Regions from separate parts of the Yersinia sp. 2541 StPb PI genome, predicted to be linked through region 4. Evidence: predicted binding sites of a transcription regulator. Region 4 holds the regulator's gene; each other region holds the start of a gene.

Region 1 (3,493 bases), 870 kb from region 4:
GCTGACGACTTTCCCTGTACGGTCGACTAACCGGACCTCAACGTTGTAATAGCCGCCGGGAAGTTGGTTGTAATCAATTTCATTACGGCCCAGTTGGGCAGGGATTCGGCGGATAAGTTGGTTATCGCGATAGATTTCGAAATCGCCATCGCTGGTGGCATATAGCACTAAGCTGCCCGCGGAGGGCTTATTAATAGTTAAGTAACTTTGGCTACCCAGCGTCACGAATTGGTCTAAAGCAGGGTTAATCAGGGTATGAATGCTGCCAGCACTGTTATCCAGATTATTTTGTTTACCTGCCCGTAGGTAGTGTGCTTGGAAGTTCTTTTGCAAATACCAACTATCGATACCTATTTGAGTTTGCTGTTGATATTGGGGCTGGTGTGTGGCGTGATAACTGTTTTTTGAACGGCTAGTGTTATAAAACCAATTAGCGAAGCCAAAAGATTGCAAGGGTAGACCAATATATCCTTGCCCTCGGCCTGAAATAGCGCGGTAATTTTCTGCAGTCATACGCAGGTCAAAGGATTGATTATGGACCAATCCCCAAGTGGTGACAGGCATTAAATAACGGTTGCTGTTATTGGTTACCGTTACTACATTATTGACCTTATCTACGGTGACGCGATGATTAGATAAGATATAATCGCAGCCATTCTGGCATTGCAAATAAGGTATTTGGGGTAAAATATTTTCTAATAGAATAATTGATTGTTCATCAATATGGTTGTTGCGATATTGTTGTTGATCAAAACTTAACTGCTGTTTTTTTTCCGAGAAAAAAAATGGACTGGGTAATGTTTTGCCCTCTAATATACCCAGTAATTGTAGTGTATTATTTTCTTCCACAGCGGAAAAACCAACAGGTATTAATTGTTCGATCGTTATCTCTTCTGCCTGTGCTGAAATAATTGTAGCAAGTAATAAAAAAAGTAAAGTGGCCTTATTAATTATTAGATTGTTTGTCATAGGATTCCATTCCACTGTTAACTACTATTGCGATATGCCTTCTCCCTTTGAATAATATATTTCTATGGTAATGGTTCTGGTTACACCATTACGTTATGTTTTTGGTTCAAAGGAGCATGCAGCCAGGAGTTTACCCCCTGACTGTATGTGTTAATAATAAGGAAATTATAATGTTTTACTGAGTTATGCAGCCGTTTCAATAACTAGATTAAGTGTGCCAGTGTATACTTCGGCAGACTTAAGTCCGTTGCCGTTTACGCTAATGTCTAGAGTGGTATCGAGTACTGAGTTAGTTAAGGGGAATGTTGCCATATGACCACCAAGCCCAACATTAGCAGCTCTACTCAGCATCGTATTACCTATCATTACGGTAGGGGTAGATTGTATTCTTGAACCATTGTTAGACACTAAATCAAATGGTTTTCCAAGGCCAATACGAACTTTACTGTCGCCATTAGATTCTACTCGGATGTTCTCTGTCGCCTTGTATGAGTTCATGGTGGAGTTCATGCTAAGTTTAATTAAACTCAGTTCGTCACCATTTGATTTGGAAAATTTGACTATTTGAGGTACTTCTAATTCAACCGTAATCTCTTTCGTTAATGCAGGTTTGAAATATACACTCTGATCAGACTGATTCATACTCTGAATACCTTGAATTTGAGCGTTATTTATACCAGATTGTAAACTTGTCATTACATTCGCATTGGCGCTAACACTGGTGGTTAATATCGCCATAGTAATAATAGAAAGTAGCGTCTTTTTCATTATTAAATACCTGATAGTCCGTTATATATAAAATCCTTATCCAACTGGAAAGGGATTAATGATGCTTGTGGCTTTTATGGTGATGATAATGAGGGTGTTAAAAGTCATGTTAATACACTTCCACATAAGCCGGAAAGAACACTAACATTTTAAATGGTATTTTTTCAAGTAAGAGTTAGTCCTATTTTATTGTGCTGATTATATTGCATTTAATATTGTTATGGATGGCTGGTGTAATATTATTAATATTTATTCTTGATGGAATTTTTAGTGTTTACGTGTGGGTTTTTAAGTTTTTTTAATTTAATATTGTTTTTTAAATGGTGGTAATTTTATTTTTATAATGGTTTGTGTTATTGGGGTAATTAATGATGTTGACATGTCTTGTTTATTTTTATGTCATTTTTATGTCATTTTTATGTCATGTAATTGTTATATTTCCGTCATGAAAGGGTGTCATGTTTGCTTGCGAACAAAAACTGATTTATTTCGCTCACTTGTCCACAGTAATTCATTGATGTGAGCTATACGGATTTATTCAGGGGCCAATATGTTTAATAAAATCATTCGTAAGACATCGCTTGGTATTGCGCTTACATTGGCATTTAGTGCCAATACGATGGCAGTGACTGAAATTCCTTTTTGGCATTCGATGGAAGGGGAGTTAGGTGTCGAGGTTAATTCATTAGCTGACCGATTTAACCAGTCCCATAGCGACTATAAAATCGTACCTGTATATAAAGGGAACTACGAACAGAGCCTGGCGGCAGGGATAGCCGCGTTTCGCTCGGGTAAAGCCCCCGCAATCTTGCAGGTGTATGAAGTGGGCACTGCCACCATGATGGCCAGCAAGGCGATTAAGCCGGTATTCCAAGTATTTAAAGATGCCAATATCAAATTTGATGAATCGGTGTTTGTGCCAACAGTGGCCGGTTATTACACCGATGCCAAAACCGGTCACTTATTATCTCAACCATTTAACAGTTCCACTCCCGTGTTGTACTACAACAAAGATGCCTTTAAGAAAGCAGGGCTGAACCCGGATCAACCGCCAAAAACATGGCAGGAATTGGCGGCCGATACTGCAAAACTGCGCGCTGCGGGTTCAAGCTGTGGGTACGCCAGCGGCTGGCAGGGTTGGATTCAAATTGAAAACTTCAGTGCCTGGCACGGCCAACCTATTGCCAGCCGTAACAATGGCTTTGATGGCACCGATGCGGTACTGGAATTCAATAAGCCAGTACAGATTAAGCACATCCAGTTGCTGTCAGATATGAATAAAAAAGGCGATTTCACCTATTTTGGCCGCAAAGATGAGTCCACTGCCAAGTTCTATAACGGTGATTGTGCCATTACCACTGCTTCTTCAGGTTCCCTTGCGGATATTCGCCATTACGCCAAATTTAACTATGGCGTTGGCATGATGCCTTACGATTCTGACGAGAAAAATGTACCACAAAACGCCATTATCGGCGGTGCCAGTCTGTGGGTGATGGATGGCAAAGATAAAGATACTTACAAAGGTGTCGCTGAATTCCTGCAATACTTGGCTCAACCGGAAATTGCTGCTGAATGGCATCAGAAGACGGGTTACCTACCGATTACGACGGCAGCCTATGAGCTGACTAAACAGCAAGGTTTCTATGATAAGAACCCAGGTGCTGACGTGGCGACTCGCCAGATGTTGAACAAACCGCCATTGCCGTACACCAAAGGCTTGCGTCTGGGCAACATGCCACAGATCCGTACCGTGGTA
Region 2 (3,493 bases), 900 kb from region 4:
CACGAATACTGGCAGGCAGAGAAATGACTTTGCTGAGAGTTTGCTCCGCTGATTGCTGTGAACCGGGTAGTGGCGCTTGGGCGGTGGTACAGGCGGCGGTAATACCTAATTTTTCACACACTTTATCTGTTGCCCACTCCGCCATCAGACGGTAGGTCATCAGCTTGCCACCGGTAATGGTGATAAAACCTTCCAGACCATCGCGGTTAGCATGATCCAGTAACACAATGCCACGGCTGACATTGCGCCCCGACGGGTCATCATCACTGGCAACCAGCGGCCTGACACCGGCGTAAGCACGTAAGATGCGCGTTTGCGCCAACTGGGGTGAAAGTTTTGATCCTTCGCGGATTAAGGTATCCACCTCTTGTGCCGTTACTACCATATTATCGATTTGATCGTATTCAATATGGGTTGAGGTCGTCCCGATCAATGAGATGGTGTCGCCCGGAACCAAAATGTCAGCATCAGCCGGTTTACGACAGCGGTTGATCACCATGTTGTTGATCCGATGACCCAAGATCAACAGAGCACCTTTTGCCGGAAACATGCGGATACGAAGATCAGCATATTCAGCAATATGTTGCCCCCAGATCCCCGCAGCGTTGACCACTATTTGTGCATGAATATCATACTGGCGCTGATTCTTATGATCGAAAACGCGCACGCCGCTCACCCTATCACCGTGGCGTAGCAAGCCAATAACTTCGTGATAAGTCAGTACATTCGCACCGTGCTCACGCGCATCCAGCATATTCGCGGCAGTTAAACGGAAGGGATCGACGGTACCATCTGGCACGCGGACGGCAGCAATCAATGTCGGATTAGCAGCAGGCTCCAGCCGTAAGGCCAGCTTTGGATCAATGGCTTCGGCCTCGATACCGGCGTCCTGGCAGCGCGCGATAAATTGCTGCTGATATTCCAGCGAGTCTTCCGGCAACGTGATAAACAGGCCATCCGTTTGCTCAATACAATGGCGTGCAATACGTTTCAGAATACGGTTTTCTTCAATACATTCGCGGGCAGATTCGCCATCAGTTACCGCATAGCGTGCGCCGCTGTGTAGCAAGCCATGGTTACGGCCAGTCGCACCAGTGGCAATGTCATGCCTCTCCAAGAGCGTACAGGCTAAACCACGGCGAGCGCAGTCACGGGCAATCCCGGCACCGGTCGCACCACCACCAATGATGATGACATCCGTTTCTGTGTAAGGAGAACTGTTCGTCATGAAGGACCCCACATTATCAGACAGCCGCCTGGCGGCTAATTATGCGTCTATTGAGCCACAATCTTTAAGGTTATTGTTTGATAAGGAACAAAAACGAACGAAAAACGAAAGCAATGTGGTGTTTAAAAACCATGATTGTGATCAAAGTCACAGGTAATTTGTCATTGTGGGTTTCAAAATGTTAACCAATCGCTCAAAATTGCCGCCGCTTTCATATAACTGTAACAAATGAGCCATCACTCACAGATAAGTTATGCGAATTTATCTAGCATGGCGCTCGTTATGGAACATAAACGACAGCAAGTTAGCCGTTTAACTACCGGGTAGATACCAGGCTATACCGGGGTCAAAAACTACAAAAAAGCCATCGGAGGCACTCATGTTGAGTATTTTTAAGCCCGCGCCGCATCAGGCCCGGCTTCCAGCAGAACAGATTGATCCCACCTACCGCCGCCTACGCTGGCAAATCTTTATGGGCATCTTTTTCGGTTACGCCGCCTACTATCTGGTGCGTAAAAACTTTACTCTCGCCATGCCGTATTTGATCGAACAAGGGTTCTCTCGCGGGGATCTGGGGTTCGCGTTATCGGGTATCTCTATTGCTTACGGTTTCTCAAAATTCATCATGGGTTCGGTTTCTGACCGGTCTAACCCACGGGTATTCCTCTCTGCCGGTTTGATTCTCTCCGCTGCCGTGATGCTGTTTATGGGCTTTGTGCCTTGGGCAACATCCAGTATCGCCGTGATGTTCGTGCTGCTGTTCTTGTGCGGCTGGTTCCAGGGGATGGGTTGGCCGCCATGTGGCCGTACCATGGTGCACTGGTGGTCGAAGAAGGAACGCGGCAGTATCGTGTCAGTCTGGAACTGCGCCCATAACGTCGGTGGTGGCTTACCACCATTGCTGTTCCTGCTGGGGATGGCGTGGTTTAACGACTGGAAAGCCGCACTCTATATGCCTGCTTTTGGTGCCATTCTGGTGGCATTGATTGTCTTTGGTCTGATGCGTGATACCCCTCAATCCGTGGGCTTGCCGCCGATTGAAGAGTACAAAAACGACTATCCAGATGACTACAGTGAAGAAGCAGAAGAAGAACTGACAGCTAAACAGATCTTCATGCAATACATATTGCCCAACAAACTGTTGTGGTACATCGCGATTGCTAACGTTTTTGTTTATTTACTGCGTTACGGCATCCTCGACTGGTCACCGACCTACCTGAAAGAAGTGAAACACTTCGCACTGGATAAATCCTCATGGGCTTATTTCCTGTATGAATACGCTGGTATTCCAGGGACGCTGTTGTGCGGTTGGATGTCCGACAAAGTGTTTAAAGGTAACCGTGGGGCCACCGGTGTGTTCTTTATGACCCTGGTGACTATCGCTACCATCATTTATTGGCTGAACCCAGTCGGTAACCCTGGTATTGATATGGCCTGTATGATCACCATCGGCTTCCTGATCTATGGCCCAGTAATGCTGATTGGCTTACATGCGCTTGAATTAGCACCGAAAAAAGCAGCAGGGACCGCCGCGGGCTTCACCGGCTTGTTCGGTTATCTGGGCGGCTCGGTAGCAGCGAGTGCCATTGTTGGTTACACCGTAGACTACTTCGGTTGGGACGGCGGCTTTATGGTCATGATCGGCGGCAGCATCTTGGCTGTTCTGTTACTGATCGTTGTGATGTTTAGTGAGAAAAAGCATCACGCAGAGCTGGCTAGAAAACAGGGCTTATAAAGTTCATCTAGTTACACTTTTCAGGCTGTGTCGTTATTGATGGATTTATAGCGACATAGCCTTTTTCATACCCTGAGATTGATAAATGGAGCACTATCAATGCAAACAATGCAAACCCACATCAAAACCCTGTTGGCGAGTATTATTCTGGCATCCTCAGTTACCGGTATGGCTCAGGCCACCGAGCAGTCATCAGTAGTCACCAAACCGTCGGCAAGCAAAGTTGTCATCGCACATCGTGGTGCCAGTGGTTATCTGCCGGAGCATTCACTGCCCGCTAAAGCCATGGCCTACGCACAAGGTGCGGATTATCTTGAACAAGATTTGGTGATGACCAAAGATAATGAGTTGGTGGTTCTGCACGACCATTATCTGGATCGCGTGACCGATGTGGCTGAGCGCTTCCCCGATCGCGCACGCAAAGATGGCCGCTATTACGCCATTGATTTTACGCTACCAGAAATTAAATCACTGAAATTTACCGAAGGCTTTGATATTGATAAAGACGGTAAGAAAGTGCAGAGCTATCC
Region 3 (3,493 bases), 1.2 Mb from region 4:
TTAAGCCAGTCTAGATCCCACGATAAAACGTTGCCATTAATTCGGGTTTTAGCGTCGTCAAAGAAATTAAAGTCATTGGCAGGGGTGATCGGATCGCCGCCCTGACGTTCGCGGACCAGATAAATTGAGTTATACGCGTTTATAGGCTTGCCATTATTTAAATCAATATTGCCGAAGTAAGTTACGCTGCCTTTTATCGGTACGGTGACATTGCCGTCAAAATTATTAAAGTAGTCACAGTCGCTTTCTTGACGGGCCAGACAGATTTTTATCAGATTATTTTTATTTAAATCAGCAGGAGAATCATTTTGAATTAATTTTGGGTAACTTTGTGTGGTAACAATTTCGGCCCCGTAAACTGTCTGGTTATTCACCGTTTGGGCGAAGGTATAGATGATATTAACCGGATAGCGGGTTTGTTTTAAACTGGCCGGGAAGGTGCCATTAGCCTGGATGGGGCAATTAGCAGTATAAATATAGTTCTTTTTACATTGTACTGTTCCCGCAGGGCTGCCTGATTCGTCAAAAATACCTAAGGTTTGCGTGATGTTTACGGCTGACACCGGCAACGAACCAATGGCATTTGCTGAGAACGTTTGCCCATCAGTAGAATCCAGGCTGACGATGCTGTGTACCTGTTGTGCGCTATCGCTATCCCCCATCGCCAGTGAGCTGACGGCATATTTAGCCAGTTTGTGGTTTGCCCAGAGCTGACTGAAATTAGGACAACGAACGAGGCTGATACCTGCCAGTCCCAGTTGAATATCATAAAATTTCACCAGCAGCGGATCGTTGGTATTAATTATAAATACACCGGTGTTTGCATATTTATTAATTACACTGCTAATAATATTATTCTCAGAAAAACTATTTTTTCCTGAAGGCATAGTTGCAGATTGCATAATATCATTTCCCAATGAGTTTACTGTGATTATCTATACGAAAATTCTCTAAAGCATAGGGCGTTTGATAGAATATAGAGACAAATATTCAGCGTAATAAAACAAGGTGTTGGCTTAGTAACTCAAAAGCATTGACTGAAAATTTATATTTTCTATCTTTCGTATGCTGCCAGTTTTATGTAGGTAGCCGCGTTGGTTACTTGTTCTATCCGAGAGTCTGGCTCGGAAAGAGCCAATATGTTGTTAAGACAGAAATATTTTCTCCTGAGACGATGATTTTTTTGTGGGTAATATTGAAAATTTATTAAAATGGTGACGGTGTTCAATAGAGTAAATTAATTCAGTGTTACTCAATATCGTAACCCTAGAAAATAATGTTAGCAGCAATGCAAAAAAAAACCACTGAGGAAATAGAGAATAGAGGGAAGCCGTCTGGGAAAATGTGCACAGCAGGATGGTGATGAGAATGAAATAATAGGCTTTATATTCGTATTTTTATTGAGTTTCCTCTCCTTATTCCTTTATCTTACGTTTACTCATCCAATTTGTTGAATATGCTCAGCGCTGAGCATAAATACAACATTATTCAATTGAATTCATTCGTTAATATAATGGATTAAACGTGATAAAAAACGACGTTATTTTATCAGAAACGATTTCGTCGTATCGAACCCACAGCGCAACGCTACTTGAAAGCGGTGACCAACCACGATCACAACTGAAGTTATTACAAATAAAAAGATAAAAAATAGTCTAATCTAATGATAAATAATGATTTTATTTTAACGCCAGCAGCTTGTCATATAACTGTAATATTTCATACATTTTTCTGTCATTAAACTGTCCTATTTTCCCTCCTGCACCATACTTAATCTGATGAAAACAATTTATACACTTGGTACTTGAGTTGCAGCGTTGTTAGCTTGGTTCATTACTCAGCCCATCCTGCAATACCAGGTTCTTTGGTATAGAGTTAATTCTAATATCCCATTAGGAGGGATTATGAAACTGATGCGTACCACCGTAGCCAGCATTGTGGCAGCGACTTTATCTATGACCACTGTGTCCGCGTTCGCTGCTGCAAGCCTGACAGGTGCAGGTGCGACATTCCCCGCGCCGGTGTATGCCAAGTGGGCAGATTCTTATCAGAAAGAAACAGGTAACAAAGTTAACTATCAAGGGATCGGCTCTTCAGGTGGCGTAAAACAAATCATTGCCAATACTGTTGATTTCGGTGCTTCTGATGCGCCATTAGCAGACGATAAGCTGGCGGCTGAAGGTTTGTTCCAATTCCCAACTGTGATTGGTGGTGTGGTGCTGGCCGTTAATATCCCTGGCATCAAATCTGGTGAACTGACTTTAGACGGTAAAACACTGGGTGATATTTATCTGGGTAATGTGAAGAAGTGGAATGACCCGGCGATTGTGAAGCTGAATCCGGGCGTTAAATTGCCAGATCAAAATATTGCAGTGGTGCGCCGTGCTGATGGTTCTGGCACTTCATTCGTATTCACCAGCTATCTGGCTAAAGTGAATGCGCAGTGGAAAGAGAAAGTGGGTGCAGGCTCAACGGTTAACTGGCCGACCGGTTTAGGTGGTAAAGGTAACGACGGTATTGCGGCATTTGTTCAGCGCTTGCCAGGTGCCATTGGTTATGTGGAATACGCTTATGCCAAACAAAATAACCTGGCTTACACCAAACTGGTTTCAGCCGATGGCAAACCAGTCAGCCCAACAGAGCAAAGCTTTAGCGCTGCGGCCAAAGGTGTAGACTGGAGCAAAACGTTTGCTCAAGACTTAACCAATCAGAAAGGTGATGATGTTTGGCCAATTACCTCTACTACTTTCATTTTGGTGCACAAAGAGCAGAAAAATGCGGCTAAAGGCACTGAAGTACTGAAGTTCTTTGATTGGGCATACAAAAACGGTGCTGAACAAGCTAATGCGCTGGATTACGCCACATTACCAAAAGAAGTGGTTGAACAGGTTCGTGCAGCTTGGAAAACCAATGTTAAAGACAGCAATGGTAAGCCAATCTTCTGATTGAAGTTAGTTTTGCCTGTAATAATTTATTTATAAGATATTGATTTAATATACCCAAAGTAATTGAAGTTGCAGGTAGGCGGCAAGTGAACGAACCCCGATGAGCTGACTCTGGTCAGTGATTCGGGTGAGCGAACATAACCAATAACCCTGCGGCTTCAAGTACGAAGGGAATTAACACCCGGATGAGAAGAGAGTCTATGGCTGATTATAAGCCGACTACCAAAGCACCGAGCAAATACGGTGACATCATTTTCAGCGCGCTGGTTAAACTGGCTGCGCTGATTACGCTATTTCTGCTGGGCGGCATTATCATTTCATTGATTGTTGCTTCTTGGCCAAGTATTCAAAAATTTGGTTGGGCTTTCCTGTGGACCAAAGAATGGGATGCCCCGGCTGAGCAGTTTGGTGCATTAGTGCCGATTTATGGCACAGTTGTCACCTCTGTTATCGCCTTACTTATTGCAGTCCCGGTCAGTTTTGGTATTGCCTTGTTCCTGACTGAGCTGGCCCCTAACTGGCTAAAACGCCCACTGGGTGTGGCTATC
Region 4 (3,493 bases):
GACAGTCAAACGTGGTGTTTGGTGGTATAGCGCAAGGCATATGGCATCCAGCAGTGTGGTTTTGCCTGCGCCTGTCGGGCCAGTGATAGCGAATAAACCGTTGCTGGCAAAAGGTTCGGCGGTGAAATCTATCTTCCACTCCCCTTGCAGAGAATTAATGTTTTTTAGACGTAAGCTTAAAATCCTCATGCAGGCTGCTCCTGTGCGGCATCTTTATCTTGCGTGATGTCATCAACCACCTGATTGAACATTTGACGCATCCGCTGTTGGCGCGGCTCGGCTAAGTCTGGCTCCAGCGCCAGCCTGCGTTCAAACACATCGGTAACACTCAGCTCATTGAGTGTCTCTTTTTCCTGCCGCTCGATACTGTTGTTACGTTGTTCTTTACTGCGACGTAACAATACAATTTCAACCGGTAGCTCTGTGGTCAGAGCCTGAATACGGCGTTGGATATCAGTAAGATAGTCTTGGGTGGCAACTTCTATATCTAGCCATACGGGTAAGCCTTGATGCTCAGAGAATTGAGCCAGTTGCTGCTCTATTTGCGCTAAATCCCCTTTAATTAATTGCATTGGCTGAAATTGTGGGATGAAGAGAGGGGTAACTGATGCCAGTGCCTGTTGGTGGAATTCCACCAGATAGACGCTCTTCTCCTTGCTCAATTCATCAAAACTGAGAGCAATGGGGGAGCCGCTATAACGGATATGTTCAGTTTTAGCCACTTGCTGGGCGCGATGAATATGGCCTAAAGCAATGTAATCTGCTGGTGGAAATGCCTGCGCGGGGAAAGCATCCAATGTACCAATATAGATATCGCGAACCGAGTCTGTCGTGGTGACGCCAACGGTAGTCAGGTGCCCGGTGGCAATAATGGGCAGTAGCAAACCCAGTTCGGTACGCAATTCAACCGCCCGCTGATACAGTGCCTGGTAGTGGCCCGCGATCGCTTCTTGTAAAGCCAGTTGTTTTTGCCCTCCAGATTCACCCGCCTGACTGGTGACTAAGTCCCTTGGCCGTAAAAACGGGATCGCACACAGCAGAGCCGCAGGTTGATGTTGGCGGTCTTTTAGAATAATGATTTGTTGATCGAGATTGCTGTTGGCGCACGAAATAACGGTGGTATTGAGATAAGAGAGCAAACCCCGTGATTCATTCAGTGTTGACACAGAATCGTGATTACCCCCCAATACCACTAACTGACAGCCAGTGGGTTGGAGCTCAACCACGAAACGGTTATATAGCTCACGGGCGTAACTGGGCGGGGAGCCAGTATCAAAGATATCACCTGCTACAATTAGCGCATCTACCTGATTTTCTTCGATCTGATTAATGAGCCAGTGCAGAAATGCCTGATGCTCAGCAGCGCGGCTTTTAGTGAAGAAATGCTGGCCTAAATGCCAATCAGAGGTATGAATAATGCGCATAAATCTCCCGCACGGCAGGTTATCAGTCAAAGATAATGGCGCTGATTATAAACGCTGCCCGCCGGATGTCGCGGCTAAAAAAAGGCTAGGAGGAAAATCTCCGAGACGTCTCGCAAACTTGACTGCTGTGTTTTGCAATTATCATGAAATTTATCACTATGCTTATTGCTAGTAGAAGCGTGATGTTTTTCATAAAAATGTCACAAAACTGACGCATAATGGCTCCCGAAATCAAATAGTGACCACTAACATACTGGCAGGGTTGATGATGGCAAGACGCATACTTGTGGTGGAAGATGAAGCGCCAATCCGTGAGATGGTGTGCTTTGTGTTGGAACAGAATGGTTACCAACCATTAGAAGCCGAAGATTATGACAGCGCAGTAACTCGTCTGTCGGAGCCTTTCCCTGATTTAGTGTTGTTGGACTGGATGTTACCTGGCGGCTCGGGTATTCAGTTCATTAAACATATGAAACGTGAAGCGTTGACCAGAGATATTCCGGTGATGATGCTGACGGCCCGTGGCGAAGAAGAGGATAGGGTGCGCGGTTTGGAAGTGGGCGCAGATGACTATATTACCAAGCCGTTTTCGCCGAAGGAGCTGGTTGCGCGTATTAAAGCAGTGATGCGCCGAATATCGCCGATGGCTGTTGAGGAAGTTATTGAAATGCAAGGGCTAAGCCTTGATCCTTCCTCACATCGGGTTATGGCCAATGAGCAAGCGCTGGATATGGGGCCGACCGAGTTTAAGTTATTGCACTTCTTTATGACCCACCCGGAGCGCGTTTACAGCCGTGAACAGTTGCTTAATTATGTTTGGGGCACTAACGTTTATGTAGAAGATCGTACGGTTGACGTGCATATTCGTCGGCTACGCAAGGCGCTTGAAATTGATGGTCATGACAGAATGGTACAAACTGTCCGGGGAACTGGATACCGTTTCTCAACGCGCTACTGAGTTTTCAGTGCCGGAGAATTCGTTGTGTTAGAACGCTTATCATGGAAAACGCTGGCTCTCGAGCTGGCTCTTTTTTGTCTGCCTGCATTACTCCTGGGTGCCTTCATCGGCTATCTTCCGTGGCTATTGCTGATTTCAGCTGTCGCGGCGCTGGTTTGGAATTTCTATAATCAACTTAAGTTATCTCACTGGTTGTGGTTAGACCGTAGCATGACACCACCTGCTGGTCGCTGGAGCTGGGAGCCTTTATTTTACGGCTTGTACCAAATGCAGTTGCGAAATCGTCGGCGTCGGCGCGAACTGGCTTTGCTTATCAAACGTTTCCGCAGTGGTGCCGAATCATTGCCTGACGCGGTAGTTATTACCACAATTGATGGCAATATCTTCTGGTGTAACGGTTTAGCTCAGCAGTTGTTAGGGTTTCGTTGGCCGGAGGATAACGGCCAACATATCCTTAATTTATTGCGCTACCCAGAATTCAGCCAATATCTGCAACAACAAGAGTTCTCCCGCCCGTTGACTCTGCAACTGAACAATGGTTATTACGTCGAATTTCGTGTGATGCCTTATTCAGAAGGGCAATTATTGATGGTTGCCCGTGATGTTACTCAGATGCGGCAGTTGGAAGGTGCAAGGCGTAATTTCTTTGCCAACGTCAGTCATGAATTGCGTACGCCACTGACGGTGTTGCAAGGTTATCTGGAAATGATGAATGACCAAGAGCTGGTTGGGCCATTACGGGATAAAGCACTGGGGACCATGCAAGAGCAGACTAAGCGAATGGATGGATTGGTAAAACAGCTCTTGACGCTATCACGAATTGAAGCGGCACCTAATGTGGATATGAATGAGCGGGTGGATATTCCGTTGATGCTGAAAGTGTTACAGCATGAAGTTCAGGCTCTCAGTAACGGACGACATGAGATTACCTTCCGGGTTAACGACCAATTAAAAGTGTTTGGTAACGAAGACCAACTGCGCAGTGCGGTATCAAATCTGGTTTATAACGCCGTCAATCACACGCCTGTTGGTACCCAAATTGAGGTGTGTTGGCAGCAAACGCCACAAGGTGCACAATTTCAGGTCAGCGATAATGGGCCGGGAATCGGTC

The links. The regulator PhoB, encoded in region 4, activates phosphate uptake and scavenging genes when phosphate is short. The targets are predictions, from matches to a motif close to CTGTCATAAAACTGNCNNAT.
Positions count from the first base shown of each region.
Region 1: the regulator PhoB is predicted to act here: its motif matches at 2,132-2,151, upstream of ugpB (sn-glycerol-3-phosphate ABC transporter substrate-binding protein UgpB).
Region 2: the regulator PhoB is predicted to act here: its motif matches at 1,437-1,456, upstream of glpT (glycerol-3-phosphate transporter).
Region 3: the regulator PhoB is predicted to act here: its motif matches at 1,732-1,751, upstream of pstS (phosphate ABC transporter substrate-binding protein PstS).

Region 1 covers NZ_JAZGQB010000001.1:4,449,252-4,452,744, reverse strand. Annotated here, with positions in the region: gene V1953_RS19980 (TcfC E-set like domain-containing protein) at 1-969, opposite strand, end outside; gene V1953_RS19975 (CS1 type fimbrial major subunit) at 1,153-1,737, opposite strand; gene ugpB (sn-glycerol-3-phosphate ABC transporter substrate-binding protein UgpB) at 2,288-3,493, shown strand, end outside.
Region 2 covers NZ_JAZGQB010000001.1:4,477,795-4,481,287, forward strand. Annotated here, with positions in the region: gene glpA (anaerobic glycerol-3-phosphate dehydrogenase subunit A) at 1-1,228, opposite strand, end outside; gene glpT (glycerol-3-phosphate transporter) at 1,608-2,963, shown strand; gene glpQ (glycerophosphodiester phosphodiesterase) at 3,072-3,493, shown strand, end outside.
Region 3 covers NZ_JAZGQB010000001.1:4,774,228-4,777,720, forward strand. Annotated here, with positions in the region: gene V1953_RS21405 (Hint domain-containing protein) at 1-902, opposite strand, end outside; gene pstS (phosphate ABC transporter substrate-binding protein PstS) at 1,905-2,945, shown strand; gene pstC (phosphate ABC transporter permease PstC) at 3,146-3,493, shown strand, end outside.
Region 4 covers NZ_JAZGQB010000001.1:3,582,745-3,586,237, reverse strand. Annotated here, with positions in the region: gene V1953_RS16195 (AAA family ATPase) at 1-189, opposite strand, end outside; gene sbcD (exonuclease subunit SbcD) at 186-1,424, opposite strand; gene phoB (phosphate response regulator transcription factor PhoB) at 1,693-2,382, shown strand; gene phoR (phosphate regulon sensor histidine kinase PhoR) at 2,407-3,493, shown strand, end outside.